Regions from separate parts of the Arthrobacter sp. Y3221114 genome, predicted to be linked through region 1. Evidence: riboswitches for the same ligand, from Rfam matches in the RefSeq annotation. Region 1 holds a riboswitch; the other holds the start of a gene.

Region 1 (13,132 bases):
GTCGTGATCGTGGCCGGGTACCCGCAACTGATGGAGTCCTTCCTGCTCTCGAACCCCGGACTGCGCTCCCGATTCGCCCGCGAGATCACGTTCCCCGACTACTCCATCGACGAACTCCAGACGATCTTCCACCAGATGCTGGCCCAACACGAGTACACGCTGGAGCCGGGTGCGGACCAGATGCTGCGCCGCATTTTCACCGGGCTTCACGCGGGCGAGGACTCCGGCAACGCACGGTTCGCCCGCACGCTGTTCGAGCAGGCGCTCAACCGCCAGGCGCTGCGGCTGTCGCTGGACGGGGAACGAAGTTTCGATGCGCTCGATCGTGAGGCCGTCATGACGCTCACCGAGGACGACATCGTCGAGGCCGCGCTGGCCTTGGGTGAGGAGCCGGAGCCGGAACCAACGCCGGAACCGGAGCAGTCACGCTGGCGGCGCTGGCTGGCCTGACCGGATCCGCGGCGGCTGTCAGGCGAATGCTGCGTTCGCTGCGGCTGGCCGGGCGCCTAGCATTCGACGACGTTGACGGCCAGTCCTCCCATTGCGGTTTCCTTGTACTTGGAGCTCATGTCCTTGCCGGTTTCGCGCATTGTGATGATGACTTCGTCTAGCGAGACGCGGTGCGTGCCGTCGCCCCAGAGCGCCATCTTGGCCGCGTTCACGGCTTTGGCGGCGCCGATGGCGTTGCGTTCGATGCAGGGGATCTGCACCAGGCCGCCGATCGGGTCGCAGGTCAGTCCCAGGTTGTGCTCCATGGCGATCTCGGCGGCGTTTTCCACTTGCGCCGGGCTGCCGCCCATCACCTCGGCCAGTCCCGCTGCGGCCATGGAGGACGCGGAGCCCACCTCGCCCTGGCAGCCGACCTCGGCGCCGGAGATGGAGGCCTGCTCCTTGTAGAGGACCCCGACGGCGGCGGCTGCCAGCAGGAACTTCACGATGACGTCGTCCTTGTCCGCCTGCGTGGCCTTGTCCATGCCCGGCGCGTAGTGCGTGGCGTAGAACATGACCGCGGGGATGATTCCGGCCGCTCCGTTGGTTGGTGCGGTGACGACGCGGCCGCCCGAGGCGTTCTCTTCGTTCACGGCCAGGGCCACGAGATTGACCCATTCCTGCCAGTACTTGTGGTCCCGGTCCTTGTCTTCCTTGCGCAGCCGCTCATGCCAGGCGGGGGCCCGACGGCGGACGTTGAGCCCCCCGGGCAAGAGACCTTCGCGCTTGATGGCGGAGTCCTTGCATTCCTCCATCACCTGCCAGATGTGGATCAGGCCGGCACGGATGTCCGCCTCGGAGCGTGAGGCCTTCTCGTTGAGCATCATGATGTCGCTGATGCCCAGGCCGGTGTTGCGGGAGTGTTCCAGCAGTTCCGCCGCCGTCCGGAAGGGGTAGGGGAGCCCCTCCTTGGAGGCGTCCAGTTCACGCGCTGCCGCACTTTCCTCGCCGTCGCGGACCACGAAGCCGCCGCCCACGGAGAAGAACGTCGCCTCGTGAAGGACCGCGCCGGCGTCGTCGGTCACTTGGAATTTCATTCCGTTGGTGTGCCGGGGCAGCACGGTGAGCGGATGCTGCACCATGTCCTCGACCCTGTAGTCCAGGGTCAGTCCGGCCGAGCCCTCGACCCGCGCGCACAGCTGCAGCTCGCCGGTCGAGGCCATCTCTGCCAGGCGGGATTCGACGTCGTCGGGCAGGATTTGCTCGGGCTGGAAGCCTTCCAGCCCGAGCATCACCGCCGTGAAGGTGCCGTGGCCGCGGCCGGTGGCCGCGAGGGATCCGTACAGGTCCACCCGCAGCCCGGCGACCCGGTCCAGCACACCCGTTGACACCAGTTCCCCGGCGAAGACTGCGGCTGCCCGCATCGGGCCGACGGTGTGCGAACTGGAGGGACCGATGCCCACGGTGAAGAGGTCGAAGACGCCGACGGCCATGATGCTCCTTAACGACCTTCGGTTGGTGTGGAAACCGGTGCCAGGTCCGGGTAGAGCGGATGCGCCTGGGCCAGTGCTTCCACCCGGGCCTTCAGGCCGGACAGGTCCGCGGCCGGTCCGGCGATGAGGGCTTCGGCGATGATGTCCGCGACCTGGTGGAACGCCTCGTCGCCGAAGCCGCGGGTGGCCAGCGCCGGCGTGCCGATGCGCAGGCCGGAGGTGACCATGGGCGGCCGCGGGTCGAACGGCACCGCGTTGCGGTTGACCGTGATGTCGATGGCCGCCAGCAGGTCCTCGCCCTGCTGGCCGTCCAGCTCGGAATTGCGCAGGTCAACCAGGACCAGGTGCACGTCGGTGCCGCCGGTCAGCACCGTGATGCCCTTCTCCGCGACGTCCTGCTGCGACAGCCGCTCGGCCAGGATCCGTGCGCCCGCCAGCGTGCGCCGCTGGCGGTCGGCGAATTCCTCGGACGCGGCGATCTTGAACGCCACGGCCTTGCCCGCGATGACATGTTGAAGCGGCCCGCCCTGCTGGCCGGGGAACACCGCAGAATTGATCTTCTTGGCGATGTCGGCCTCGTTGGTCAGGATGATGCCGCCGCGCGGACCCGCCAGCGTCTTGTGCGTGGTGGACGTGACCACGTGGGCGTGCGGCACCGGGCTGGCGTGCAGGCCCGCCGCCACCAGGCCGGCGATGTGCGCCATGTCCACCATCAGGTACGCCCCGACGGCGTCCGCGATCCGGCGGAACTCCGCGAAGTCGAGCTGGCGCGGGTAGGCGGACCAGCCGGCGATGATCAGCTGCGGCTTGTGCTCCTGCGCCAGCCGCTCCACCTCGGCCATGTCGACCCGGTGGTCCTCCTCGGAGACGCCGTAGGCGGCCACGTTGTAGAGCCTGCCGGAGAAGTTGATCTTCATGCCGTGGGTCAGGTGCCCGCCGTGGGCCAGGTTCAGGCCCAGGATCGTGTCGCCGGGCTTGATCAGGGCGTGCATCACCGAGGCGTTGGCCTGCGCACCGGAGTGCGGCTGGACGTTGGCGAAGCCGGCCCCGAACAGCTCCTTGACCCGGTCGATGGCCAGCTGCTCGATCACGTCGACGTGCTCGCAGCCGCCGTAGTACCGGCGTCCCGGGTAACCTTCGGCGTACTTGTTGGTCACCACCGAGCCCTGGGCCTGCATGACGGCGACAGAGGTGTGGTTCTCCGAGGCGATCATTTCCAGCCCGGCCTGCTGGCGGCGCAGCTCGTTGTCGATCTGGGCGGCGATTTCCGGATCGAGGACGCCCAGGTCCGCGTTCAGGCTGGCGCTGGCGACCGCCGTCATGGCCGCGGTCATGCTACTTCACCACCGTTGGCGGCGGCGTACTCCTCGGCGGAGAGCAATGGGCCTTCCTCCGACACCTGGACGGTGAAGAGCCAGCCCGCGCCGTAGGGATCATCGTTGATCACGGCGGGATTGGCCACGGCGTCGCCGTTGACTTCGGTGACCTCGCCGGTCACCGGAGAGTAGAGATCCGAAACGGACTTGGTGGACTCGATTTCACCGCAGGTCTCGCCGGCCGTGACGACGGTGCCGACCTCGGGAAGATCCACGTACACGATGTCGCCCAGTGCCTCGGTTGCCACGGCAGAAACGCCGATCCTGGACGGGCCGGAACCGTCTGCGGCCACCCATTCATGCTCTGCGGAGTATCGTAGTTCCGCGTTGACTTTGCTCACTGTGATGCCTTTCGTAAACACGCTTTTGTTGAGGAGAGGAGGAGGCCGCCTCGGTCCCTGCAGTGCACCCGTTTTTGTTTGCCTTGAAGCTTCGTGGAAGCACTTGCGGACGGCGATCATGGCTTCGATGAAGCGATCGATGGCCGTTGGATCCCCGGGCTCCTTGGCTCGAGGATCAGGCGCCGGCGTCGGGAACGACGGGGCGGGGATCAAGGTGGGGCCAGGGCCGGCAACCAAGTCTTTGAATGTCTGCGGAGGACGCGACGCTGCAGGTAGGAAGTCATGAGGAACTCCAAGATCGGGCCGGCCCGAGGGCTCGGCTGGGATTGGGGTTCCTCCCCGCTCTGTATCTGACCTGAGAGATTCCGCGGAGTGTGATCCGCTTGCACCGTCGGTGAGCCAGGCTGCTGCCTGACTGCTTTCCAGAGTTGCCTCGCCGCGGCGGTACATGGGCCTGAGAGATTCCTGGGGAGGATTTGCTCCTACGGCGCCTGCCCGGATGGTGTGCGGAAAGGACTCTCCCGCCACGGTTCAAAAGGCATTCAGTTGTGGGTGATTCGCCTCACACCCTACACACAGTGCCCGCGGGATCCCAAATTCCCGCCGCCAAACATCATGCCTCGTCGCCGTTCCAGGTTGCGCCCGGCCGCCAATTCAAGGTCCCGTCCCGCCGGCCGTTACTCTCCGGTCCCCCGACGGCCGCCTCTCCGGTAGCGCCGGCGCCTGCTCTCCGGTGGTCCCGCCGGCAGTCACTCCCCGTCCCGGCACATTCAGGGCCTCGTCGGCCGCCGCACGCCCGTGACCGCACCGGCGCCTACACAATAAAAGGATTCATCAGTATGCTTTGCGTTGATGTGCTGAAGAGGAGGGCAAACGATCAGGGCCCGGTGCCGCCGGGCCGATAATCAACTCGACCACGGGTTGGAACGGAAGGCGCCAGGCGCCGGAGACGGAGATTTTGATGAGCAACGAACAGGGACGCACGCCGCTGTCGCCGGAGGAACTCGAATCCCAGTCCGGAACGGCGCTGCCGGACAAGGAAGTCGCGTCCATCCTGGATCTGAATGCCGATCTCGACCTGGCCATCGATGCGGCCGCGCCGATCGATCTGGCCGTCGCGGCCAACGCCAACGTGGCGGCCCCCATCGATGCCGCCGCCTCGGCCAACATCCTCTCGTCCGGCTCCACGGCGCAGGCCCTGTCCGATCAGGGCGTCATCATCGACCAGGGCATCACTGCGGACGCGACCGCCGAGTCAACTCAGGACAGCACCATCGACCAGGGCAATGACACCGTGGACGACGCCGGGGCAACGGCCGGCTCCGCTGCCGGGACGGCCGCCGCCGGTGATTCCGGCCTTCCGCTGGAGAACGCCACCGGGCAGGAGGCCACTGAACCGGCGCTGCTGCCGGATGGCACCCTTCCCGATGGCACGCTGCCGGACGGCACCCTGCCCGACACCGGATCGGTCACGGAAGGCCTTGGGTCGACCCTCGACGGGAACCTGCTCAACGTCAACGTCAATCTGGCTGCTGACGCCGATATTGCGGCCCCGATCAACGGTGCTGTGGCCGCCAACGCCAACGTTGCCGCGCCGATTGACGCCGCGGTGGCGGCGAATATCGGCTCGGTCGACAGCAATGCCGTCGCGGTGGCGCAGCAGGACGCCATCATCAACCAGCAGATCGACGGCAGCGCCGAGGCCAATGCCGGCCAGCAGTCCGACCTCGAGCAATAGTCCCTGAATGAGCATCAGTCCGAGCCGGCCGCCGGCCACGAGTGACGTGCTGCCCGGCGGCCGGTCTGCTGCGCCTTCGATTGACGTCCCGGCGCTGGCCGACGGCGTGCAGCTCCTCGGACCGGCACAGGGATCCGGCTACCGGGAGCCGCCCGCGCTGGTCCGGCGCGCGGACGGCCAGACGCTTCAGCTCACTCCGCTGCTCTATGCGGTTTTGGAGGGCGTGGACGGCTCCCGAAGCCTCGACCAAATTGCCGAACACGCCGGCGGGAAGTCCGGCAGGCTGATCACTGCCGGAAACGTGCAGACGCTGATCCAAAAACAGCTGCTGCCGCTGGGCCTGCTGCGGCTCGCGGACGGCTCGCAACCGGAAGTCAAAAAGGCCAGCCCGCTGCTGGGCATGCGCTTCCGCTACACGGTCACGGATCCCGCGCTGACCCGGAAGCTGACGGCTCCGTTCGCCGTCCTGTTCCATCCGCTGATCGCCCTGCCCGTGACCTTGGCCTTTTTGGCGGCGTGCTGGTGGGTGCTCATGGTCAAGGGCCTCGGCTCGGCAACGCACGAAGCCTTCGCCAATCCCGGGTTGCTGCTCCTGGTTTTCGCCATCACCCTTCTCTCAGCCGGCTTCCACGAGTTCGGCCATGCCGCCGGGGCGCGCCGCGGCGGCGCAACGCCGGGAGCCATGGGCGTTGGCCTGTACCTGATCTGGCCCGCCTTCTACACCGACGTCACAGACTCCTACCGGCTGGGACGCGGCGGCCGGCTCCGCACGGATCTGGGCGGCCTGTACTTCAACGCCATCGTCGTGGTGGGCACGATAGCTGCCTGGTGGCTCACCGGCTTCGACGCGCTGCTGCTGGTGGTGGTGACCCAGATACTGCAGATGGTGCGCCAACTGCTGCCCCTGGTTCGCTTCGACGGCTACCACATTCTCGCTGACGCAACCGGGGTTCCCGACTTGTTCCAACGGATCAAGCCCACCCTGCTGGGGCTGCTGCCCTGGCGGTGGTCCGATCCCGAACCCAAGCTGCTCAAGCCCTGGGCCAGGGCCGTCGTGACAGCTTGGGTCCTGGTCACGGTTCCGCTGCTCCTGTTCTGCCTCTTCATGATGGTGGTCTCGCTTCCCCGGGTCCTGGGGACGGCCTGGGCCAGCATCATGGACCAACAAAGGCTGTTGGCCGATGCCGGTTCGGACGGTGACTTCGCCGGCATGGCCGTGCGTGTCCTGGCGATCACCGCCGTCGCGCTTCCCATTCTCGGGATTGCCTACATCCTGCTGCGCCTGGCCCGCCAGCTTGGCACGGCGGTCTGGGCGAAAACCCGTGGCCGGCCGCTCCGGCGGGTGACTGCCATGGCCGCCGCCGTCGCCGTTCTCGCCGGTTTGGCCTGGGCCTGGTGGCCCGACGACGGCGCCTACCGCCCGGTGCAGCCCTACGAGCGCGGAACCCTGTTCGATGCGGCAGCTTCCTTCGCCCCGGTGTCATCGGCGGGGCTGACCGAAGGCCGCGCAGGACAAACGGTGGCGGCGTGGCCGTCCGGTACCGACCTGCCGACGGCGGAGAATCCACAACTGGCGATGGTCCTTGTTCCCCGTGACGATCAGCCTGGGCGCGAAGCGACCGCCACCGCGGACATCGGCGAAGATCCGACGAACGACGGCGGTGCCGGCACCACCGGTACTGACGTCGGCACCGGCACACCGCCGGCCTGGGTCTTCCCCTTCGACCGGCCGCTGGCCCCGGAGGAGGACGGAAACCAGGCCCTTGCCGTCAACGTTGAGGACGGATCCGTGGTCTACGACGTCGCCTTCGCCCTTGTCTGGGCCGACGGTGGACCGGTAGACGCCACGAACGAGGCCTACGCCTTCGCTTCGTGCCGGGGCTGCACCGCCGTCGCCGTCGGTTTTCAGGTTGTCCTGATCCTCGGCCAGGCCGACGTCGTCGTCCCCCAAAACCTTTCGGCGGCGGCCAACTACAACTGCGTCGAGTGCCTCACCTACGCCCTCGCCAGCCAGTTGGTCCTCACCCTCGACGGTCCGCTCAGCGACGCAGGCATGGAGAAACTGGCATCCCTGTGGGAGGAGATCGCCGCCTACGGCCGGTCGCTCGAAGACGTTCCCCTGGACGAAATCCAGGCCCGGCTGAACGACTACAAGCAGCGCATTCTCGGCATCATCGAACAAGACGCCGCCATCGGTGACGGCAGCGCCGACACAGGCACCGACGCGGCGTCCGAAACAGAGCCGGCCTCCGACACGGGCTCGTCTCCGGAGGCAACACCTCCGGCGGACACCGGCAGCGGGCAGCCACCCGCCCCGGCAGAGACACCCGCCGGTGAACCCGAGCCCGGAACGGCGACGACATCCCCGGCACCGATACCCACCGGCACACCGCAGCCCGAACCCGCCCCCGCGCAGGAGCCCGCCCCTGCGCCCGCTCCGGCTGACGAACCGGCGCCGGTGCCGAGCGGATAACGCTCGGCAGCTACCGCCGGCGCCCCGCAGCGCCAGGGCAGCCCGGCGGCTGCAGGGTCACCGGGTGGCGCCGGCGGGTTCGTCCTCGAGGTCCTCGGGTGCCCCGAGGTCCATCTCGAGCAGCGGCACCACCTTGGACTTGGTGATGAAGCGGTGGGCCAGCCACAAAACGATGAAGACCGGCAAGCCAATGTAGGAGGAAAGCACCTCCATGCCCCGTCCGGCAAGCACGGCCTCGTAGTTCTGTCCGGCGATCACGAGGACCAGCAGGGCGAAGGCCAGCAGCGGGCCGATGGGGAACAGGGAGGCCTTGTACGGCAAGTCGCTGACCTTGTTGCCCTGGGCCAGGAAGCCGCGCCTGAAGCGGTAGTGGGAGACAGCGATTCCCGCCCACACGATGAAGCCGCACAGGCCGGACATGTTCAGCAGCCAGGAGTAGGCCGCGCCCTGACCGACGATCGCGGAGAGGAATCCGAAGAGACCCACCGCCGCGGTGGCCAGCAGCGCCGGAATCGGCACGCCGCGGGCATTGGTTCTCCGGAAGATTTTCGGGGCCTTCCCGTCATGGGCCATGGCATAAAGCATGCGCGTGGAGGCATATAGTCCCGAGTTGCCCGCCGAGAGGATGGCGGTCAGGATCACCGCGTTCATCAGCGCCGCCGCGAAGGCAATTCCGGCGCGCGAGAAGACGAGCGTGAACGGGGATACTGCGACATCGGCCTCGCCGGAGGCCAGCAAACTCGGATCGGTGAACGGGATCAGGCAGCCGATGATGAAGATGGCACCAATGTAGAAGAGCATGATGCGCCAAAAGACCGTGCGGATCGCCTTCGGCACTTCGCGGCGCGGGTTCTTGGCTTCGCCTGCGGCCACGCCCACCAGCTCGGTGCCCTGGAAGGAGAACCCTGCAATCATGAAGACCGAGATGATCGAGACCCAACCGCCGTGGAACACCTCATCGCGGTTTTCCCAGTTGCTCAGGCCCGGGGAGTTGTCCCCGAGGATGCCGAAGATCATCAGCACGCCGGCGATCAGGAAGAGCACCACTGCGGCGACCTTGATCAGGGAGAGCCAGAACTCTGACTCACCGAAGGACTTGGCGGAGAGGGCGTTAAGCCCGGTCAAGACCAGCAGAAAGACCCCGGCCCACACCCAGCCGGGGACCCCCGGGAACCAGAAATCCATAATGATTCCGGCGGCGACCAGCTCGGCGGCCACCGTGATGGCCCAGTTAAACCAATAGTTCCAGCCGATCGCGAACCCGAAGGACGGCGAGACAAAACGGGTGGCAAAGGTCTGGAAGGAGCCGGCCACCGGAATCTTGGCCGACATTTCGCCCAGCGACTGCATCAGCAGGAACACCATCAGGCCGACCAGCGCATAGGCGACCAAGGCTCCGCCGGGACCAGCCTGGGAAATCGTGCCGCCCGAGGCCACGAACAGCCCCGTGCCGATCGCACCGCCGATGGCGATCATCTGCAGGTGGCGGCTGCTCAGCCCGCGCTTGAGTTCGTTGTCGGCCTTGCCGGAGGTGCGGCCTGCCCCTGTCCCCGGGGAGGACCCGCGTCGTGTTTCTGCAGCGGGTCCGGGCGCGACAGCGCTGTCGTCTGTGTGCGTGGGGGAGCTGAATCCCATGGTGCCTCCGGAAGGTAGCAGCGTTGGTTGAGCTTTCCGGCGGGCCCGCCGGAAAGGACGGTGATCAAGCTAACACGCGCTGAAAAAGAGTTTTTATGCGAAGCGAATGTTGCTGACAAGGACCTCAAAATCTTACGAGTGCCGGAGTTAGCCGCAGAAAAAGCATCAGAGTTGCTAACTTACTCGCGCTTTTGAGTAAATATCTCTTGTTCATCTGCTACGCGCCCGTGTGCTGCACGGCCCGTCCCCCTATCCGGGGTCAACGGCGTCCCTGAAATGCCTGCCACGTCAGTTCGGCCAGTGCGGCCTGGCCGCCGGGGCCGGGGTGGAAGTAATCCAGGGTGCTGATTTCGGTGGCGGAGAACCTGTAGGCGTAGACGGCGCCGCGGTCCCAGTGACAGTTCTTATACCTTGCGCATGTGTCGGCGAGGATCTCGTTGAAGGCCAGCTCGCGGGCGACAACTTCCTGCCGCTGGTTCTCGGTGACCTCGGCGCCGAGCATGGACGGGCAGGTTCCGTTGGACGCCCAGACCCGTCTGGCCTCCTGATCGGTGCGCAGAACGGACCACAGGCGATGAAGGTCGGGAATGCTGCTGACGTAGATGTTGGCGTGCGGCAGCCCGTGATGCAGAGCCTCGAGAGCAGTAGCGACCTGTTCGGTGAAGTCGGTGGTGGACGTCATCGCTGCTGCCGAAGAGGCGCACAGGTCGTTGGCTCCAATGAGGAGGGTGATGTAGTCCGCCTTCTGGGCCACGGCCATGGCCACCTGCGCCGGCAGATCAGCGGCCTCGGCGCCGCCGGCGGAATTGTTGTAATTGCTGATGCTCGTCTGAGGGTGCAGTGCAACCAGCCGCTCATAGTGGCTCTGAATGCCGTCGGACAGCCCGTCGCCGGTGGACCAGGACTGGGCCGGATAGTTGCCGGGCTTGCAACAGGTGTTTGCGGCCTGGGTGATGGAATCTCCGAGTCCTGCAATGGCGCTTGGATCCGATCGCAGGGCCGCGGACCCCGGCATAGCAAGCAGCGCGAACAACATCAGCGCCAGGATCAGGAACCGGACGGTGCTGCCCACGGAACCTCCTCTGGGACGAGGGCCACGTCCTGAGGCCAACCCCAAATGGAACCGCAACTAACGCTCCTCATTGGGGTGGGACCCCGTTGAGGGCGAAGCCCCCGACGCGTAAATTTTCCAACATCCGCTCTCAGGTGGCTACCGGCTGGTGGAACGCGCTCGCGTGTCTTAGTTAAGGGAGCGTCCTGTCGACGTAGGGTCGAGTCATGGATGGGCGCCAAGTGACCGAGCTGGAAGGGCAGACCTCGATCAATGAACTGCTTGACGAGCCCGTCGGCGTCTCACACATCCAGTTGGCACTGCCGATTTATGTCCAGCTCCGGGCAGGCGAGTTCCGCCGTCTTTCCTGAACCCTCCGTCGGTTCCGGTCCCTCAGCCGCGGCACTCGTCATGCTTGTCGGCGGCCTCGCTACACTGTCGGCATCGACGGTGATCGGGGGACGGGCGCGGTGAAGCATAAGCGGCGGCAGGGAGGCCGAGGGCGGTTGCTCGGGCCGATGATGGCGGCATTGCTGACCGTCGCCACCGTGGCGGCCTGCGGGCAGCAACCTGGAAACCCCGGAGAACAAACACGGCCCGAGGCCGAGCTGGTCGACGCCGTCGATTGCACCACGGTGCAGCACATCGTCGAACCAGGGCGGCCGTCCGCGCCTCCGCCGCCGGCGGCCGGCAGCGTGCCCGAAGCCTTCGCGCTGGTCGACGTCATCCGCTGTGACGCCCTGGCGATGGCAACCGTCGAGGACGAGGATGGCCTGTGGTCGGCGTTCACGGAAGAGCGCCTCACCGGAAACATTGACGCACTGTTAAAGGCGCTGGCGCAGCCCAGCGACGGACCCAGGGCGAATTTGGCCTGCACCGCCGACATGGAAATGGTCCCCGATCTGTGGCTCGTGGATGCGGCCGGCAAGGCCATGCGTGCCGCGTGGCCGACGGATTCCTGCGGCAAGACCAAACCGGGGGTCCGCGAGGTTCTGGCGGGCATGACCGTAATCGAGTCGAAGCAGCACCGGAGGGAACTGATCCAGCCGAGGGCGGCGCTGGATGCTGGCTGCCCCGCCGAGTGGGGCATCAAGCCGATGCCGGGAGTGGCTGCGCTGGTACCTTTCGAGCAGACGGCGGGCGCGCAGCCGCGTAGCAGCGGCGAGGGCATGCCGGGTTCCCCCGGCCTTCTGCCCAGCGCTGGCGAGGCCGACACGATGAAGATCTGCCAGTACCGGACCGAGCGGATAACGAATGAAGACGACGAGCGCCCCGCCGACGCGCAGCCGAACCTGGAGTTTGACGTGTTCGAGATCGTGTCCGGGACGTTTTTTAGGGGAGGTAGCCTTGAGGGCCCGGCCATAGACGTCATCTTGAAGGCGGCCGCAAAGGATCCGGCTGACAGCGAATGCGCCGACGACGCAACGGAGCTTGCCGTGCTGTGGCCGCTCGCCAAGGGGCAAAGCGCCGGCGCACCGCTGACCGTGGAACTCGACGGTTACCGGCGGCTCTTCGCTCCCGACGGCGCGGCCCGGAACCTGCCGGACGAGGCGCGCGCCGCCGTCGTCATGGCATTGGAGAAGTGAGGCGGGCGTGATGGTGAGGGACAAAGTCGCACTGGTAACCGGAGCGTCCTCCGGGATCGGGGAACATACGTGCCGGGAGCTGGCACGCGGCGGCTTCATCGTCTATGCGGCCGCGCGCCGGCTGGAGCGGATGCGCCCGCTGGAAGAGCACGGGGTCCGCGTCCTCGAGATGGACCTGGCCGACGACGCGTCGATGGTGCGCGGGGTGGAGCAAGTCCTTTCGGAGCAGGGGCGGCTGGACGTGCTCGTCAACAATGCCGGTTACGGCTCATACGGCGCGATTGAGAACGTGCCGCTGGAGGACGCCCGGCAGCAGTTCGAAGTAAACCTGTTCGGGCTGGGGCGGCTCATCCAACTGGCGGCCCCGGCCATGCGGGCCCAGGGCAGCGGGCGGATCATTAACGTCTCCTCGATCGGCGGCGTGTTCTACGAACCGCTGGGCGCCTGGTACCACGCGGCGAAATTCGCGGTCGAGGGTTTGTCGGACTGCCTTCGAGTGGAGCTCAGGCCCTTCGGCATCGACGTGGTGATCGTCGAGCCCGGGCCGATCCTGACCGAGTGGGACGCCATCGCGGTCGAAAGCCTGCAGCGGAGTTCCCAAGGGACGGCCTACGCGCCGCAGGCGGAGAGCGTGGCACGGGCAATTGCCGGGGCCTACACGGAACGCACGGGAACGCGGCCGGACATCGTTGGCCGCCGCATTGCCCGGGTGGCGGCCGCACGGCGCACGCGCGGCCGGTACCCGGTCGGCAGAGGCGCGCGGACGATCATGGGCGCTCGCCGGCTCCTGCCCGACCGGGTCTTCGACGCCGTGCTCGCCAGGGTCTACCAGCGCTGAACCGGCGCGGAACCGCTGCTAAGACGCGACGGAGCGACTGCCCTTCCGGGAGGCTCCCAGGTGATCGCGCAGGGTGCGTCCCGAATACGCCGTCCGGAACCGGCCCCGGGCCTGCAGCTCCGGCACCACCCCGTTGACGAACTCTTCGAGCGAGGAGGGGTAGAGGGCCGAC
Region 2 (18,057 bases), 360 kb from region 1:
CGCCGCTGCCCGGAGGAAGTCGGAACAGTAGCGCGGGACTCACCTCAACGCGCGCCGGAACGTCTGCACGGGAGAGAATGAAAGCGGACGAAGGAGCGCCATGACCCGCGTGCACACCCTCATCGATACCCCGGTCGGGGAGCTGACGGCCGTCGCCGAGGACGGGTCGCTGACCGCGCTCTACTTCCCGGGCCACAAGCGGATGCCAGCTGCCGCCACCTTCGGCGAACGCACCGCCGTCGGCCGCGAAGCAGTCTTTGCAGCAGTCGCTGAGCAACTGGCAGAGTATTTCGCCGGCGGGCGCAGGGAGTTCGACCTGCCGTTGGCGCCGAAGGGTGACCCCTCTAAGCTCAAGGTGTGGGCGCTGCTGCGGCACATCCCCTACGGCCAGACGCGCTCCTACGGACAGCTGGCAGCCGGCCTGGGCGATCCGCATCTGGCCCAGGCGGTGGGTTATGCCAACGGCCAAAACCCGCTGTCCATCGTGGTGCCGTGCCACCGCGTGGTCGGAACGGACGGCTCGTTGGTGGGTTATGCCGGCGGGCTGGAGCGAAAGCGCTTCCTGCTGGAACTGGAAGAGCCGGCAGACGTGAAGGCGGGCAAGCTTTTCTGATGCGCCAACCTCACGGAATGCGCCCGGCGAGCGTCTACAAGGTGTGCAGATGAAACCCTTCGAGCAACTGGTCAGCGACCACGGCCCCACGGTGCTGCGCGTCTGCCGGGTGGTGCTGGGTCCCGGGCCGGACGCCGAGGATGCCTGGTCGGAGACCTTCTTGTCCGCGCTCAGGGCCTATCCGGAGCTGCCCGCCGCCGCAAACCATGAGGCCTGGCTGGTCACCATCGCCCACCGCAAGGCCATCGACGTCGTCCGGCGTCGGGCGCGCACTCCGGTGCCGGCAGAGTATCTGCCCGAGTCACCGTCAACGCTGGGTATCCCCGGTAATGACGACGACGAACTGCGCCAGGCCGTCGCTGCCCTGCCCCTGAGGCAGCGCGAAGCGGTCGCGTTGCATTACCTGGCCGGGTTGCCGTACGCCGAAGCCGCCGAAATCACCGGGTCCACGACCGGAGCCGTCCGTCGCGCAGCCGCCGACGGCATCGCCAGGCTTCGGGCGCTGTACCGCGGTGACCGGGAGCAAGCCGCGGCGGCCGCCCCACAACACGCAAGTGAAGGAGTTATGCGATGACTACCGCACAATCGGCGGCCCGGGACGCCGCGCCCGGCCCCGCGCTGGACGTGCTGACCCGCCTGGATCCGGCGCTGCTGGAGCGGCTGCACACCAGGCTGGAACACGAGGCCGCGGCCGCAGGCACCCTCGACCTGGCCTACGCTACCGCCGACACTCCGCTCGGGCAGCTGTTGCTGGCCGCCACGGACGAAGGACTGGTCCGCGTGGCCTTCGAGGGCGAAAATCACGAAGCCGTGCTGGCCGGCCTGGCAGCCAGGGTCAGCCCACGGATCCTGCATGCTCCGGCCCGGCTCGAGGCGGCCGCTCGGCAACTGGACGAATACTTCGCCGGCCTGCGGCGCTCCTTCGACCTCCGGCTGGACCGCCGGCTGTCCAAGGGATTCCGGGCGGACGTGCTCAGGCACTTGCCCGAGATCCCCTACGGCCGGACAGAAAGCTACGCTCAGGTGGCCGCCGCCGTCGGAAATCCCAAGGCGGTACGTGCCGTGGGCAGCGCCTGTGCCACCAACCCGCTGCCCGTCGTCGTGCCCTGCCACCGCGTGCTGCGCTCTGACGGCGCCTTCGGCGGTTACCTCGGCGGGCCGGAGGCGAAGGCCTACCTGCTGGGCCTGGAGGCGGCGGCGTGAGCACGCTGTTCGACGACGCTCCGGCCGGCCCCCGCGAGATCGCTCCGGGCGCGGTGCATGTGCCGGGCTGGCTGACCGTGGCGCAGCAGCGCGAGCTGGTCGAAGCCTGCCGGGAGTTCGGCCGCGGGCCGGTCCCCTACCGCGCGGCCAAAGTGCCGGGCGGCCACGAGATGAGCGTGCGGACGCTATGCCTGGGCTGGCACTGGGCGCCGTACAAGTACACCCGCACCGCCGACGACGTGAACGGCGCCCGCGTGCTGGAGTTCCCCGGCTGGCTCGCCGAGTGGGGCAGGCTGGCCCTGGCCGACGCTTCGGGGGATCCCGCCGCGGGGCAAGGCTACGAGCCGGATACGGCCCTGATCAACTTCTACGACGACACCGCCAAGATGGGCATGCACCAGGACAAGGACGAACAGGCGGACTTCCCGGTGGTATCGCTCAGCGTCGGCGACGACTGCCTGTTCCGCTTCGGCAACACCGAAACGCGGACCAAACCGTATACCGACCTCCGGCTGCGCTCCGGGGACCTGTTCGTATTCGGCGGACCCGCCCGTTTTGCCTACCACGGCGTGCCCAGGATCTACCCTGGCACCGCCGATCCCGCCTGCGGGCTGACCGGCGGCCGGTTGAACCTGACCATGCGGGTGACCGGACTGGGGTGAGGGTCCGCGGTTTTCCACAGCGTGTCAGGCGGTCCTGCGGGCGGCGCCACGGTAGGAGAGAATCGAACCATGGAGACAACCGCTTCCGGCGTAGTCCTCTGCGAGGACGGCCTGGCACGGCCGGCGTGGGCCGCCACGGATCCGATGCTGCGCGAATACTACGACACCGAATGGGGCATGCCGGTCCGGGGCGAGCAAGGCGTCTATGAGCGCATCACGCTGGAGGGCTTCCAGGCCGGGCTCTCCTGGGCCACGATCCTGCGCAAACGCCCGGCCTTCCGGGAAGCGTTCCAGGGTTTCCACGTGGACACCGTCGCCGCGTTCACCGAAGACGACGTCGAGGCACTGATGCAGGACGTCGGAATCGTGCGGAACCGGGCGAAGATCCGCGCCGCCATCACCAACGCGAACGCCACCATTGAGCTGCGTGCAGAAGGCGGCCTGAGCGACTTCGTCTGGTCGTTCCAGCCGGAGGAAACACCGGCCCCGCGGCACATCCAGGATGTGCCCACCACATCGCCGGAGTCGGTCGCCCTGTCCAAGGCGCTGCGCCAGCGCGGCTTCGCCTTCGTCGGCCCCACCACCATGTTCGCCCTGATGGAGGCCATCGGCATGATCGACACCCACCTGGTGGACAGCCACCGCCGCGGCTCCTCCGGCGTCTGGAACTGACGCCCGCTTTCACAATCACTTCACGCGTCCGCCGCACCGTGAGATGCGTGCCACAATGAAGTGCATCCGCTGGCTTCGGGGGGAACCGGACGTGCATGTTCGACCGGGAGCCGGCACCGCAGGAGTTATCTCGGTAAGGAGAGCACGTTGACGATTCTTGTTGCCTACGCCCCGCGTCCCGAGGGCCGTGCGGCCCTGAGCAAGGGCATTCAGATGGCCACCCAGACCAATGAGAAGCTGGTGGTCGTCAACGCCAGCCCGGGCGGGACGCAGAAGGACGAGTCGTTCGCGGACGCCCATGACGCGGCGTGGGTGCAGCAGGAACTGTATAACTCCGGCCTGGAAGCAGAGTTCAAGCAGTTCGTCCGCGGCAAGGATGCCGTGGACGAAATCGTGGAGCTGGTCGAAGAACTCTCGGTCTCGCTGCTCGTCATCGGCCTGCGCCGGCGCTCGCCGGTGGGCAAGCTGATCTTGGGCAGCACCGCCCAGGAGATCCTGCTGTCCGTCGACTGCCCGGTCCTGGCGGTCAAGGCCCGCTGACGCATGCAGGTTAACCTGCCGCTGCTTCCGCCGTTCGACTCCTCCGCCGCGCTGGCTGCCCTGGCCGCCCATGCGGTACCCGGCATCGAAACCGTCAATGTGGCGGCGGGCACCTGCACCCGCCTGTTCGGCACCAGCGCCGGCCCGGTGCCGGTCACCGCCACCCTGTCGCCCGACGCCGTCGACCTGGACATCTGCAGCGATTCCCCCGCCGTCCTGAGCGAGATTACGACGGCGGTGCGCGGCTGGCTCGACCTGGACCTGGAACCGGAGCGGGTGGCGGCGGCGTTGGGCGCCGATCCGGTGCTCGGGCCGCTGCTCGCTGACCGTCCCGGGCTGCGCATCCTTGGTTACCCGGACGGCTTCGAGGGTGCCGTCTCCACCGTGATCGGCCAGCAGGTCTCGCTGGCCGCTGCCCGCACCTTCACGGCCCGGCTGGTCTCTGCCTTCGGCTCCCGGTCCGGCAGCGGCCTGGCGCTCTTCCCCACACCGGATGCACTGGCCGCCGCCGGCCCCGACGCCGTCCGCGAAGCCGTCGGCTTGACCGGTGCCCGCGCCCGGACCGTCCAGGTCTTGGCCGAAGCCTGCGCGGATGGGCTGGACCTCTCTCCGGACACGGACCACGCCGACACCCGCCGCCGCCTGCTGGCGCTGCCCGGCATCGGTCCGTGGACGGTCGAGTACCTTGCCATGCGGGCGTTGCACGACCGCGATGCCTATCCCGACGGCGATCTGGTGCTGCGGCGGGCCCTCGGAGTGAAGACCGCCACCGAGGCCCGCGCGCTCGGCCGGTCGTGGTCTCCAATGCGGGCCTACGCCGTCTTCCACCTCTGGACCGCCTCGGCCTACCTGCCTTAGGAAAACCGCCCTTCACCGGCTGCCCGCGCGGGCGGGAGCGGCGTTCCCTTTTTCGGCCCTCACCCGGCGCGCACACCCTTCACCTCCGGGCTGCAGAACCTGCCTGCTCGATCCGCTCCAACAGCTCCGCGGGCAACCGGACCTGCGGCGCCTTGAGGTTGGAGCGCAGGTGTTCCGGCTTCACGGTGCCGATCACCGCGCTGGAGACTCCGGGATTGCTGAGCACGAAGGCCAGCGCGATCTCGCTCGCGGAGAGGCCGTCGACGTCGTTAATGAACCGGTACTTCCGGCCTTGCACAAACTTGTGCCGGTGGTTTTTCAGCGCCCGCAACAGGTACCAGACGTCGCTGGGGCCGGTGATCTTGAAGATGTCGCGCGAGTAGAGGGTCTGGGCGAGCGGCGACTTGAGCTTGACGCCCACGCCGGCGTCCCGCGCCTCGGAGATCACCGTCGCCAGCGACCGGTCCACGATGTTGTATTCCACCATCAGGGCGTCGAAGATGCCCAGCTTCAGCGCCTTCCCGGCCCCGCCGCGGCCGGTGGAGACGCCGAGCGCCCCGACCTTTCCCTGTTCCTTCAGCTTCAGGACGGTGTCGATCGCAGGACCGGCCGGCTGGGGGAAACCATGGAAGTGCAGCAAGGGCAGGTAGTCCAACTGGAGCCGCCGCAGGCTGCCATGCACGCTGTTTTCGATGGCCCGGGCCGAGTAATCCTTCACATTCCGGTTGTTGATCCAGTGGGACCCGACCTTCGTGGAGATCACCAGATTCTCCGTGCGGCCTTTGAGGATCCGGCCCAACCTCTCCTCGGCATTCCCGCGGCTGTAATTCGGGCCGGTGTCAAAGGCGGTGATGCCGCCGTCGAGCGCTTGGTCGATCAGGTGCGCCGCCTGCCGCTCGGGGAAAGCCTTCATGCCCCAGTACCCGCCGGCACCGAAACTCAGTTCTGAGACGTGCAATCCCGACCGTCCGAGTGCGCGTTGTTTCACCGTGTGCCTTCCTGCAGTCCCAACATCTCCGTTCACCAAGCTACCCGAGGCGAAATCAGCGCACGACGCCGGCGCGGTTGCCGTAGGCGCGGAGGGCGACGGCCAGCACCGAGCACAGCAGGTATCCGGCGCCCACCAGCAGCCAGCCGGTATCGAAGCTGCCGGTGGCCTCGAGCAGCAGACCCATGAGCAGCGGCCCGGCGGCGAAACCGGCATACATTCCCATCGAGACAATGCCGGAGGCTGCTCCGACCCGTTCGGCCGAAACCACGCGCATCACGCCGGCGATCACCACCACATTGGTGCCCAACACGGTGGCACCATGCAGGACGACGCCCAACCAGAGCAACGCCGGAATTCCGAGCGAACCCGCGGCCAGGAATGCCCCCGCTCCGCCGAGCGCCCCGATTCCGAGCAGGATGAGCAGCGTGGAGGCCCGCACACCCGTGGCCATGCGCCGCCCCCACAGCACCCGGGAGGTTACGCCGACGACGCCGGAGACGCCGGCTGCCACGCCGCCCATGACCAGGCTGAAGTCCAGTTCCCGGACGGTGAACAGCGGCAGGTAGACGTTGGTGGCCTGCATGCCCAGGCCGGACAGCAGTGCGTAACCGGCGAACAGCCAGACCGAGAGCGGGAACCGGGCCGGCCCGCCGGCGCCCTCGGTTTGCTTTGTGCGGTCCGAGCGGTCCGTGCGGCCCTGCCGGGCGGCCGGGGCGCTTGCGCCAGGTGCGGCCGGGACATCAGCCGGCGGTGTGGCGGACGGCGCCGCGTTTGCGGGAGGCGCCTTCGCCGCCGTCGTTTCGGTGCCCCGTCCCGGGAGTTGGCGCAGGCCGTAGAGCAACAACCCGACGACGACGACGGCCGCCAGGGCGGTGGCGCCTTGCCAGCCGGCCCACAGCGCGGCGACGGGGAAGAACAGGCCCGAGAACAGTTGGCTGCCCTGGACGCCGGACTGCTTGACCCCGATCCAGCCCGGGCGCTTGGGCGCAGGAACCTGGGTCATAATGATCCGGTTTGTGGTCGGGTTGGAAATGGCCTGCGTAGGGCCCGCCAGCAACGCGGCGATCACCAGGACCAAGTAATGGTGGGACAACGCGGCGACCACCAGGGCCACCGCCGTGCCGGCGAAGATCAGGATCAGCTGGGAGCGGCTGGAAATCCGGTCGCTGAGTTTGCCCAGCCACATGCTGGAGACAGCGGCGCTGGCGAAAATGGTCGTGGCCAGCAGGCCGAATTGGCCCTCGCTGATTCCCAGGTCGTCGATGACCAGCGGGCTGACGGCGCTCAGGCCGTAGTTCAGCAGCGGGCCGACGCCCATGGCGCAGGTCAGGACGAAAAGCAGTGCGCCACTGGGGTGTTTGGACATACTGCTCTCCTCGCTGCCCGGGTCGGGCTCCGTCCAGCAGGCTACTCCCCGCGCCGGCCTTCCGGCGGCAGGCTTCGCAGCAGAACGGTCTCCCACCGTAACAATGGAGAGCTGGCTCACGTTTGGCCGCGCCGGCTGGACTCCGGCCGCCCTGGTGGTGCACGGACGGGCGCGGGAGGGTGCGGATTCGGGGGCTCCGCTGGCAGCCGGTGGGCAGCCGCTGTGCTGGCGGCGGAGGCCCTGATATCAGCTCAGCCGGCAGCCCGGGCCAGGGCCCTGCCTGCGGCCTGCCTGCTTGCCCCGGGCCTGCCTGCTACCCGGGGGCTTACGTCCGGCCCTTCTGCGTGTCGGCATGCGCCTCGACGAAGGCGCGCCGCGGATGCTGGGTGGCCCCCATCGACGTGATGTCCCGGCCGCCGAACACCAGCGGGCTCCAGCCTGCCAGCAGGCGCCATTTGTGGATCCAGGTGGGCAGCGCCATGCCGTGGTAGCCCATGGCGACGTACCAGGCGGGCTTGCCCTTCAACTCGTAGCCAAAGATCTTCGCGGCGCCCCGGCCCACGCCGTAGGTCGCGACCGTGCCCAGCGATTTGTGCCGGTACTCGGCCGGCGTCTGGCCTTGCACGGCGTTGACCACGTTTTGGGCGAGCAGCTTGGCCTGGCGGACCGCATGCTGGGCGTTCGGCGGGCAGTAGGCCGGCTGCTTCTCCGCCTCCAGATCGGGTACCTGGGCGCAGTCGCCGGCGGCCCACGCGCCTTGCACCACCTGGCCGGCATCGTCGATTACCTGCAGCCGGGCGTTCGCGTTCACGTGTCCCTTCGGGCCGCGCGGCACGTTCGTGTCGTCCAGCACCGGATTGGGCTTCATGCCGGCCGTCCAAATAATGAGGCCGGCCGGGATACGCTCGCCGGTGCTGAGCTCGGCCACCGAGTCCTCGCAGGAGGGCATGGTGGTGTTCAGCCGCACATCGATGCCGCGCTGGCGCAACTGGCCCAAGGTCCACTCCGAAAGATTCGGTCCGACCTCGGGTGCTACCCGGTCCAGTGCCTCGACCAGCACCCAGCGCAGCTGCGAGCGGTCCAACTCCGGATGCGCGTCCACAGCCAGCTTGGACAAGTCGCTCAACTCGGTCAGGGCCTCGACGCCGGTATAGCCGCCGCCGACCACCACGAACGTGAGTGCCCTGGCCCGTTCCTCCGGGTCGCTGGTGCCGGCGGCCAGCGCCACGTTGTCGAGCACCTTGTCACGGCAGTAGATAGCCTCCTCCACGGTCTTGAACCCGATGCCGTGCTCTTCCAGCCCCGGCGTGGGGAAGGTCCTGGTGACCGCACCGACGGCGAACACCACGTGGTCGTAGGCCACCGAAAATTCGTCGCCGCCGAGCTCGCGCAGCTGGGCGATCCTGGCCTGGACGTCCAGCGACACCAGCTTGCCGCGGACGATGTCTACCTTCTTCAGCGCGCTGCGCAGGTTAACCGTGACGATTCGCGGTTCGATCTCCCCGCCGCCTACCTCCGGCAGCAGCGGCTGGTACGTCATGTACGAGTTGGGCTCAACAACGGTGATCCGTGCACCCGCCGGTCCCAGCCGCTTGCGTATCCCCCAGGCAGTGTAGAGGCCGACGTAGCCGCCGCCCAGGATGAGTATGTGAGGCGTCGCTGAAGTGGTCATGGTCCAGGTTTCCTCCCTGTTTGTCGACAGTGTTTGAGTGGTCCTGGTGCATTCCTCGCCGGCAGTTTCAGGGCCGGCCTGCGGCCAGACTAGCACCGCCCCAGACGCAGCTGAACCCTCGGTCCGGCCCGGCTTCCGGCAGGGCCGCATTCACCGGCCCGTCCCTCCGGCGTGCCCTCCGCGCCCGGGGCGGGCGGCGGCCTACAATGTGCTCAGGTGCCTGAATTCGTGGGGCTGTCGTTGGGGAGTAGGAAGCGTGGAGGCGGCTAAGCACACCGTGCGCGGGCGGTCGCTCCGTACCTATCGCCGGGCCCGCACCACGCTCTGTGGCGTCATGGTTTTCTGGCTCTGGCTGCTGCTGGGAGCCGCGGCCTTCGTCGCCGGCATGTTTGATTCCCCCGCCAAGGTGTTCCTGGCCATGTATGCCGGCGCCGTTGCCGTGCTGGTCTCCATCCCGGTCGCCTTGCTCGCCGCCATCCTGATGGTGCTCAACCGGCCCGAGGCGGATGGCCGGCGCCCGGCCGCCCAACGGCTTTTAGCCGCGGCACGCGCCGCCGGCGCGGTAATCTCCGGGCTGCCGTGGGGTGAGGCCGCCGGTCGTGCCACGGTCTTGGCCAGTCAAATCGCCCCGGCTGCCCGCAGGATTGGCGCTGCCGCCAAGTCCGGCGCCGGACAGCTGGGCGCCGGTGCCGGACAGTGGCGCGACGCCGTGGGGCGCCGGCCGGGGACACCGCATCAGCCGCCGGCCGCACCTGCCCGGTCGCAGACCCCTGAACGTCCTGCCTCGGTCTTGTCCGGCGCCCGAAAGCCGGTCGCCACGCGCCGGCCGCCGATGCCGCCGCGGCGTCCCGCCGGCCCGCCCGCCGTCGACCGGTCGGGACAGGACATGGAGGACGTGGCTTCCTAGCACTCCACGACGTTGACGGCGAGACCGCCGGTGGCGGTTTCCTTGTACTTGTCGCTCATGTCGCGCCCGGTCTCGCGCATGGTCACAATGACCTGGTCCAGCGACACCCGGTGCGTGCCGTCACCCATCAGCGCCATCTTGGCCGCGTTCACGGCCTTGGCCGCGCCGATGGCGTTCCGTTCGATGCACGGGATCTGCACCAGCCCGCCGATCGGATCGCAGGTGAGCCCCAGGTTGTGCTCCATCGCGATTTCGGCCGCGTTTTCCACCTGGGCCGGGGTTCCGCCGAGGATTTCGGCCAGTCCCGCGGCAGCCATCGACGACGCGGAGCCGACTTCGCCCTGGCAGCCGACCTCGGCACCGGAGATGGATGCCTGCTCCTTGTAGAGGACCCCGACGGCGGCGGCGGTCAACAGGAACTTCACGACCACCTGCTCCTTGTCCTCGCGGGTGGCCTGTTCCATGCCGGGTGCATAGTGCGTGGCATAGAACAGCACGGCGGGGATGATGCCGGCGGCCCCGTTGGTGGGCGCGGTGACCACCCGCCCGCCCGAGGCGTTTTCCTCGTTGACGGCCAGCGCCACCAGGTTGACCCATTCCTGCCAGTACTTGTGGTCCCGGTCCGGGTCTTCCTTGCGCAGCCGTTCGTGCCAGGCGGGGGCCCGACGACGGACGTTGAGTCCGCCGGGCAGGTCGCCTTCCCGGCGGATGGCCGAGTCCTTGCACTCTTCCATGACGTTGTAGATGTGCAGCAGCCCGGCCTCGATCTCCTCGCGCGGGCGTGAGGCCTCTTCGTTGAGCATCATGATGTCGCTGATGGCCAGGCCGGTGTTGCGGCAGTGCTCCAAAAGCCCTGCCGCCGTGCGGAACGGATAGGGCAGCTGCTGCTTGGAGGACTCCAGCTCCTCGCGGGCGGCTTCCTCCTCGCCGCCGCGGACAATGAAGCCGCCGCCCACCGAGAAGAAGGTGGCTTCGTGCAGGAGGCGGGACTCGCCGTCGTCGGCCGATTCCAGCACCTGGAACGTCATGCCGTTGGTGTGCCGGGGCAGCACGGTCAGCGGGTGCAGCACCATGTCCTGCACACCGTAGTCAAGCGTCCGGCCGGCGGCGCCGGGCAGTTCCGCGCCCAGCCGCAGCCGGCCGGAGGCGGCGATGTCCGCCAGCCGCTCTTCCACCTGAGCGGGCAGGATCTGCTCCGGTTCGAAGCCCTCCAGCCCCAGCAGCACGGCGGTGAACGTCCCGTGTCCGCGTCCGGTGGCAGCGAGCGAGCCGTACAGGTCCACGCGCAGCCCGTCCACCCTGTCGAGCAGGCCGGCCTCGGCCACCTCCCGCACGAACACGGAGGCAGCCCGCATCGGGCCCACCGTGTGCGAACTGGAGGGACCGATGCCCACGGAGAAAAGGTCGAAAACGCCTACAGCCATGTCATCCCTTTCCTTATTCACGCAGCTCTCTGGCACAACGGGTCCGCGGTGCCGCCGCTACTTGCCTGCCGGGACGCGGTTACTTGTCCCGCCGGTAGAAGGGCAGCTCGACGACGTCGAACGGCTCCGGTTTGCCGCGCAGGTCCACCTCCACCCGGGTCCCGGGTTCTGCGTACTCGGCGTCCACGTAGGCCAACGCGACCGGGTAGCCGAGGGTGGGGCTGGGCTGGCCGGAGGTGACTTCGCCGATGGTCCGGCCGTCTTTCAGGACCGGGTAGTGGGAGCGGCCGGCGCGCCGTCCGGCGCCCTTGAGCCCCACGAGCTTGCGGGCCGAGCCCTTCTCCTTCTGCGCCTCGAGCGCCTCGCGGCCCACGAAGTCGCCGTCCTTCTTCAGCGCCACCACGCCGCCCAGGCCGGCGTCGAACGGGCTGGTCTCGAGGGTGAGCTCGTTGCCGTAGAGCGGCATGCCCGCTTCCAGCCGGAGCGAGTCGCGGCAGGCCAGCCCGGCCGGCAGCAGGTCGGAGCCCCGCCCTGCTTCCAGCAGGGCGTTCCAGAGCGTGGCCGCGTTGATGTTGGGAACGTAGATCTCGAAGCCGTCTTCGCCGGTGTACCCGGTCCGGGCCAGCAACAGCTTGAGCGGCGCCCCGGACACGGTGAAGTCCACCTCGTCGGCGGCGTAGTACTTCATGTCCCGCACCGCGGCGTGCTGGTTGGCGGGCACCAGCTGGAGCAGGATTTCCACGGACTTCGGTCCCTGCACCGCCACCAGCGACGTTTCGGCAGTGGCGTCCTCCACGGTGGCGTCGAAGCCCTGGACCCGGGCGGCGAGTTCCGCGGCGACGGTCGGGGCGTTGCCGGCATTGGGCACCACCAGGTAGCGGTCCCCGTCCTGGCCGGCGGGACGCCGGTAGATGATCAGGTCGTCGATGATCCCGCCGTCGGCGTTGCAGATCAGCGAATACTTGGCCCGGCCCTCGGTGACGGCGGAGAGCTTGCCGACGAGTGCGAAGTCCAGGAACTTCCCGGCTTCCGGGCCGGTGACCCAGACTTCGCCCATGTGCGAGAGGTCGAACAGGCCGGCGCTGTTGCGCACGGCACGGTGCTCGGCCAACTCGCTGCTGTACTTCAGCGGCATCATCCAGCCGCCGAAGTCGGTGAAGGAGGCACCCAACCGCTCGTGTTCCTCGTAGAGGGCGGTGTGCCGGGGCATGGTGGTGGTCTCGGTAGTCATTCGGTGCGGACCTCTCTAGTTCTCGAAGGCTTCGGGCGGCGGGCAGCTGCAGATCAGGTTGCGGTCGCCGCCGGCGCCGTCGATCCGTCCGACCGGGGCGAAGTATTTGTCCACCTGCAGGCCCGGTACCGGGAAGGCGGCCTGTTCGCGGGTGTACGGCCGGTCCCAGTCGGAGCTGACCACGGCCGCGGCGGTGTGCGGCGCCAGGCGCAGCGGGCTGGCGTCGAGCGGGAAGTCGCCGGCGATCACCTGGTCGATTTCGCCCTTGATCGCGATCATCGCGTCGATAAACCGCTCGATCTCCGCCAGGTCCTCGGACTCGGTCGGCTCCACCATCAGGGTGCCTGCCACGGGGAAGGACAGCGTGGGCGCGTGGAAGCCATAGTCGATCAGGCGCTTGGCCACGTCCTCGGCGGTCACCCCGGACTTGGCGGTGAGTTCGCGCAGGTCCAGAATGCACTCGTGCGCGACCAGTCCGTCGTTGCCGGTGTAGAGCACCGGGAAGTGCTCGTTCAGCCGGGCGGCGACGTAGTTGGCGGCCAGCAGGGCGCTCTTCGTTGCCTCGGTCAGGCCCTCGGCGCCCATCATGGCCACGTAGGCCCATGAGATCGGCAGCACGCCGGCGGAGCCGTACTCGGTGGCCGAGACCGGCACGCCCTTGCCTTCGTGTTCGGCCAGCGCGGCGTTGCCCGGCAGGAACGGCACCAAATGCTCGGCCACCGCTACCGGCCCGACGCCGGGGCCGCCGCCGCCGTGCGGGATGCAGAAGGTCTTGTGCAGGTTCAGGTGGGAGACGTCGCCGCCGAACTTGCCCGGCTGGGCGAGTCCGACCAGCGCGTTGAGGTTGGCCCCGTCGATGTAGACCTGGCCGCCGGCTGCATGGACCGCCTCGCAGACGTCGCGCACGTCGGCGTCGTACACACCGTGCGTCGACGGGTAGGTGATCATGATGGCCGAAAGCGCGTCCGCGTGCTGGTCGATCTTCGCGCGCAAGTCGGCGTGGTCGATGGTGCCGTCCGGTGCCGTGGCGACCACTACAACCTTCATGCCGGCCAGCACGGCCGAGGCCGCGTTGGTGCCGTGCGCTGAGGCGGGGATCAGGCAGACGTCGCGCTTGTCGTCGCCGTTGGCCAAGTGGTAGCGGCGGATGGCCAGCAGCCCGGCGTATTCGCCCTGCGAACCGGCGTTGGGCTGGATGGAGACGCCGGCGTAGCCGGTGATCGCCGCGAGGCGTTCCTCCAGGTCGGTAATCAGTTCGCGCCAGCCGGCGGTCTGGCTGGCCGGGGCGAACGGGTGGATGGAGGCGAATTCCGGCCAGGTCATCGCTTCCATTTCCGCGGTCGCGTTCAGCTTCATGGTGCACGAACCCAACGGGATCATGGTCCGGTCCAGCGCCAGGTCGCGGTCGGACAGCCGGCGCAGGTAGCGCAGCATCTGGGTCTCGGAGCGGTGGCTGTGGAACACCGGATGATCCAGGTAGGACGAGCTGCGCAGCAGGTCGTCCGGCAGCTCGAAGCCGGCGCTCCCGGCCGTTTCGGCGGTCTTGCCGGCGGCGTCCTCCACACCGAAGGCCTCCGCGACCAGGGCGAGGTGCTCCGCCGTCGTTGTTTCGTCGGCGGAAATGCCCACGTGGTCGGCGTCGATGCGGCGCAGGTTCACGCCCTTGGCCTCGGCGGCGGCGGCGATCTCCGCGGCCTTGCCGGGAGCCTTCACCGTGAGGGTGTCGAAGAACCGGTCGGCCACCAGCGAGTAGCCTGCGCCGGTGAGCACGCCGGCCAGGGTGCGGGCGGCCTCGTTGGCGTGCTGCGCAATTGCCTTCAGCCCCTCGGGTCCGTGGTAGACGGCGTACATGCTGGCAACGACGGCCAGCAGCGCCTGCGCGGTGCAGATGTTCGAGGTGGCCTTCTCGCGGCGGATGTGCTGCTCGCGGGTCTGCAGGGCCAGGCGGTAGGCGGGGCGGCCGGCGTCGTCCTTGGACACGCCCACCAGGCGGCCGGGCAGCGAGCGCTCCAGCCCCTTGCGCACGGCCATGTAGGCGGCGTGCGGGCCGCCGAAGAAGAGCGGCACGCCGAAACGCTGGGTGTTGCCGACGGCGATGTCCGCGCCCTGCTCGCCCGGAGGCGTGATCAGGGTCAGGGCCAGCAGGTCGGCGGCCACGGTGACCAAGGCGCCGCGCTCCTTGGCCTGCGCGATCACCGGAGCGTGGTCGAACACGCGGCCGGTGGCTCCCGGCTGCTGCAGCACGATGCCCGAGATGTCGCCGTCGGGCAGGCCGGCGGAGAGATCGGCAACCACTACGTCGAAGTCCAGCGCCTCGGCCCGGCCCTTGACGACGGCGATGGTCTGCGGCAGCAGGTCCGCGTCCAGCACGGTCTTGCCGGCGGACTTGGACTTGTTGGACCGGCGCATCAGCAGCACGGCTTCGGCCACTGCGGTGGCTTCGTCCAGCAGCGAGGCGTTGGCGATCGGGAGCGCAGTGAGGTCCTGGACCATGGTCTGGAAGTTCAGCAGCGCCTCCAACCGGCCCTGCGAAATTTCCGGCTGGTACGGGGTGTAGGCGGTGTACCAGGCCGGGTCCTCCACCACGTTGCGGCGGATCACGGCCGGAGTGATGGTGTCGTAGTAGCCTTGGCCGATCATTTGCACGGCCTTCACGTTCTTCGCGGCGAGGGCGCGCAGGTCCCCCAGGACCTGGGACTCGCTGCGGGCGGCGGGCAGGGCCAGCGGTTCCTGCTGGCGGATGTCTGCGGGCACGGCCGCGTCCACCAGGTCGTCGATACTGCCATAACCCAGCTGCTTGAGCATGGTTTCCGCGTCGTTCCGGCGCGGACCGATGTGGCGGTCGGTGAAGGAAGCGCTGCCGGGCCGGGTAGTGCTGGTGGACTTAGCCGTCATGTGAGGAACTCCAGTTATCCCCGGCTGGGCGGACCATGCCGGTAGTGAAGGGTTCCTCCCCGCTCTGTGACTGAACCTGAGAGATTCCGCAGGGATGGCCCAAGGGGCCGACTCCTGCTTGCACCGTCGGTGAGCCGGTCCTGAACGGTCCGGCTGCTTTCCAGAGTTGCCTCTCCGCGGCGGTACAGGGGCCTGAGAGATTCCTGGGGAGGTATTGCTCCTACGGCGCCTGCTGACTGGTACCCAGCAGGACTCTCCCGCCGCATGTCGAAGGCTGTATTCAGTTGTTTCTGACTCCTTGAATGGTAGTCGAGCGGCTGGCGGGCAACAAGGCGGCGACGGCCACGGCCCGGTTTAGCGGCCGCGGCCGCTAGGCTTTCGCGCGCGAGAGCATGCCCTTCACGTACGCGGCCTGCCCGACGTGCTCCAGGCAGTCGTCCAGGACGCTGACCAGCCGGACCCCCAGGCTGACGTGCGGGTCCCACCGGGTGTCCACGATCTGGTCCAGGTCGTCCTCGGTCAGTCCTTCCAGGTACTTCAGGGTGCCCGCATGGACGTCGTCGTAATAGCCGCGCAGCAACTCGGCCGATTCGACCCGCACGGCCGCTACCTGCTCGGACGTGTGGCCGTAGCCATGGTCTTTCCGGGGCAGCGGCAGGTCGAACCGCTCCGCCCAGCCGGTCAGCCAGTACTGGTCCGTGCCGGCGACATCGGCAATATGGTCGTCCTGGATGCGCGTCAGATGCCAGAGGAGCCAGGCGATCGAGTTGCTGTCGCCGCCTGGCCGGGCGGCCAACTGTCCGGCGTCCAGCCCGTCCAGCACGGTGTGGACGCGTTCCTGGATCCTGCCGTAGGCATCGGCGAGCAGGTCATTGAACTTCATGGCGCCTCCTCGTGGTCGATTGTGGCGCCAGCCTACCGTCTGGTGCCACAGCGAGGAATGCGTGCCCCGCGTGAGGGCGTGGGGACGGCGCATCCCCGCCCGAACCGCCTCGAAGCCGTCAGCTGTAATCCGCCGTGATGGTTCGGTTCCGGCCGTCGAGCCGCATCGTTCCGCCGTAGGGGACGATCCATTGCGGACGGGTATGACCGAACGGGACCCCGACACAGACGACGGCGTGTTCGTTGTAGCGCTTCATCTCGGCGAGGACCACATCGCGTTGGGCGGCGCGGAGACCGGCCCGCTCGTCCGCTGGCGGGACCATGTCGTGGGTGCTCACCGGCGGCCGCGCCACGACCACTCCCTCCACGGCCGACAGGACCCCCCGTTCGCCCAGCGCCCGGACCCACCTCTTGACCCATGCCGCCGGAGGAGTCTCCTCGCTGGACTCAAGGATCAGGATCGATCCCTCGAGGGATTCCCGAGAAGGGAGCCGATCGGCCAGGGCCAGCTGATCGATGACCTCCAGGCACCCGCCCCAGGTGCGGCCGGCCGCTTCCCGCTCCGGTCCCGCCCAGGTCCACGGCTGCGTGGGTTCCCGTTGGCCGAATTCGACAAGGGCCTGGGGCGTCAGCCAGTCCGGCCCAAAGTCCTCGGACTCGCCGGGATCCACAAGTTCCAGCTCGGCGCCCGTGAACAGCGCTGCCTTCAGCGACGCCAGGTGCACGTCGTCAACGTGCGGGCCGGCTCCGAGGTGCACTTGGGTCGAGCCCCCGTAGTAGCCCGCTATTCCGAGCGACCACAGCCAGTTCAGGAGGTTCGTGTTGTCGCTGTAGCCCATGAAGATCTTGGGGTTCGCGGCGGCGAGACCGGCGTCCAGGTGGGGAATGACGGCTATCTGGTCATCGCCGCCGATCGTCGCGAGGATGGCCCGGATGGCCGGGTCCGACCACGCGGCATGGAGGTCCGCAGCGCGTTCCGCGGCGGAAGCGCCAAGCTTTCGGGTCGTCGGGTATTCCACGGGGATCAGTCCCGTTTCGGCGATGAGACGACGCATCGCCTGCTCGTGGACATCCGGTGCGAATCCGGGGGCCGCAAAGGACGGAGAGAGAATCGCGACCCGGTCGCCCGATTCAAGCTTGGGCGGCGATACGAGGGCATGGCTCGTCGGCATTTCCCCATCCAACCACGGGCTGTCCGTCGGCAGCCGCTACCGGTCCCGGGCCGAGTCCTCCAGATAGCGGGGCCGCCGCACGATGACCAGGCCCACAGCCAGGATGAGCAAAGCAGCTCCCAGCAGGCCGAAAGAAGCACCCCAGCCGCCGCTGACGTCGCGCAGCAGCCCAAACATCAGCGGACCGGCGCAGGCGACGGTGTATCCAATCCCCTGCGCGAACCCGGAGAGCGCCGCCGCACCGGCCGTGGTGCGGGTCCGGAGGTTGACCAGCAGCAGCGCCATGGCATAGGTGCCCTGGCCGAGCCCGGCCAAGGTGATCCACAGCCACGTGCCAAACGAGGGCGACAGCAGCAGCCCGGCGTATCCGGCCGCGTAGAAGCCGATGAACAGCAGGCCCAAGCCCAACGGATTGCGCAGCCGCGCCGCGATCAGCGGCACCAACAGGCTGGTCGGCAGGCCCAGGATGGCGTAGTAGGCCAGCATGGTGCCGGCCGTCGGGGGCAGCATCCCGCTGTCCACCAACAACGGCGGCAACCACGTGAACATGGCAAACGTGTTCGACGAGGTCCCGGCGAACACCAGGGCCAGCCCCCAGGCGACCGGCGAGCGCCAGACGCGTACCTCCGTCGTTTCGGCGGAAGCGGCCGCGGCTCCCGCTGCGGAACCCGTGGCCTCCGCCCCGGGCGGCCCACCGGTCGCCCCGGGGCCGGCCGCCACCCCGGAGCGGGCATCGCCGGGGCCACCTGCCGTCCCGGGACCCACGGCCGGCCCGGGCCCGGCCGCGTTCCGGGCGCCGCCGTCCTCCGGCGGGAGGATGTCCAAACCGCCGGGGCGGTAGGGCTGCAGCACCAGGCGCGCGGTCCGACGGCGCCAATGTTCCGTCCACGCGGTCATCAGCCACGGCACGAGCGCGGCCACGCTTACGGCCGCCCACACTCCGATCGAGAACCGCCAGCCGGCAGCCTG

What was found. Region 1 has a riboswitch for glycine ahead of gcvH (glycine cleavage system protein GcvH). Riboswitches for the same ligand answer to the same signal wherever they lie in the genome.
Region 2: linked by a shared signal. The riboswitch ahead of gcvP (aminomethyl-transferring glycine dehydrogenase) and the one ahead of gcvH (glycine cleavage system protein GcvH) in region 1 are both predicted to bind glycine.

The regions. Positions count from the first base shown of each region.
Region 1 covers NZ_JBNHHW010000002.1:573,036-586,167, reverse strand. The annotation lists gene AC5RV3_RS06860 (AAA family ATPase) at 1-450, shown strand, start outside; gene AC5RV3_RS06855 (L-serine ammonia-lyase) at 507-1,922, opposite strand; gene glyA (serine hydroxymethyltransferase) at 1,931-3,256, opposite strand; gene gcvH (glycine cleavage system protein GcvH) at 3,253-3,639, opposite strand; glycine riboswitch at 4,072-4,173, opposite strand; gene AC5RV3_RS06840 (peptidoglycan-binding protein) at 4,601-5,377, shown strand; gene AC5RV3_RS06835 (zinc metalloprotease) at 5,385-7,850, shown strand; gene AC5RV3_RS06830 (amino acid permease) at 7,908-9,485, opposite strand; gene AC5RV3_RS06825 (SGNH/GDSL hydrolase family protein) at 9,745-10,557, opposite strand; gene AC5RV3_RS06820 (hypothetical protein) at 10,764-10,907, shown strand; gene AC5RV3_RS06815 (hypothetical protein) at 11,055-12,122, shown strand; gene AC5RV3_RS06810 (oxidoreductase) at 12,133-12,960, shown strand; gene AC5RV3_RS06805 (NtaA/DmoA family FMN-dependent monooxygenase) at 12,979-13,132, opposite strand, start outside.
Region 2 covers NZ_JBNHHW010000002.1:209,197-227,253, forward strand. The annotation lists gene AC5RV3_RS05005 (methylated-DNA--[protein]-cysteine S-methyltransferase) at 101-613, shown strand; gene AC5RV3_RS05010 (RNA polymerase sigma factor) at 663-1,187, shown strand; gene AC5RV3_RS05015 (methylated-DNA--[protein]-cysteine S-methyltransferase) at 1,184-1,816, shown strand; gene AC5RV3_RS05020 (alpha-ketoglutarate-dependent dioxygenase AlkB family protein) at 1,813-2,478, shown strand; gene AC5RV3_RS05025 (DNA-3-methyladenine glycosylase I) at 2,548-3,150, shown strand; gene AC5RV3_RS05030 (universal stress protein) at 3,298-3,690, shown strand; gene AC5RV3_RS05035 (DNA-3-methyladenine glycosylase family protein) at 3,694-4,548, shown strand; gene AC5RV3_RS05040 (aldo/keto reductase) at 4,628-5,536, opposite strand; gene AC5RV3_RS05045 (MFS transporter) at 5,592-6,905, opposite strand; gene AC5RV3_RS05050 (NAD(P)/FAD-dependent oxidoreductase) at 7,231-8,577, opposite strand; gene AC5RV3_RS05055 (hypothetical protein) at 8,834-9,484, shown strand; gene AC5RV3_RS05060 (L-serine ammonia-lyase) at 9,481-10,908, opposite strand; gene gcvT (glycine cleavage system aminomethyltransferase GcvT) at 10,988-12,139, opposite strand; gene gcvP (aminomethyl-transferring glycine dehydrogenase) at 12,155-15,034, opposite strand; glycine riboswitch at 15,205-15,304, opposite strand; gene AC5RV3_RS05075 (mycothiol transferase) at 15,405-15,917, opposite strand; gene AC5RV3_RS05080 (S66 family peptidase) at 16,036-17,088, opposite strand; gene AC5RV3_RS05085 (MFS transporter) at 17,125-18,057, opposite strand, start outside.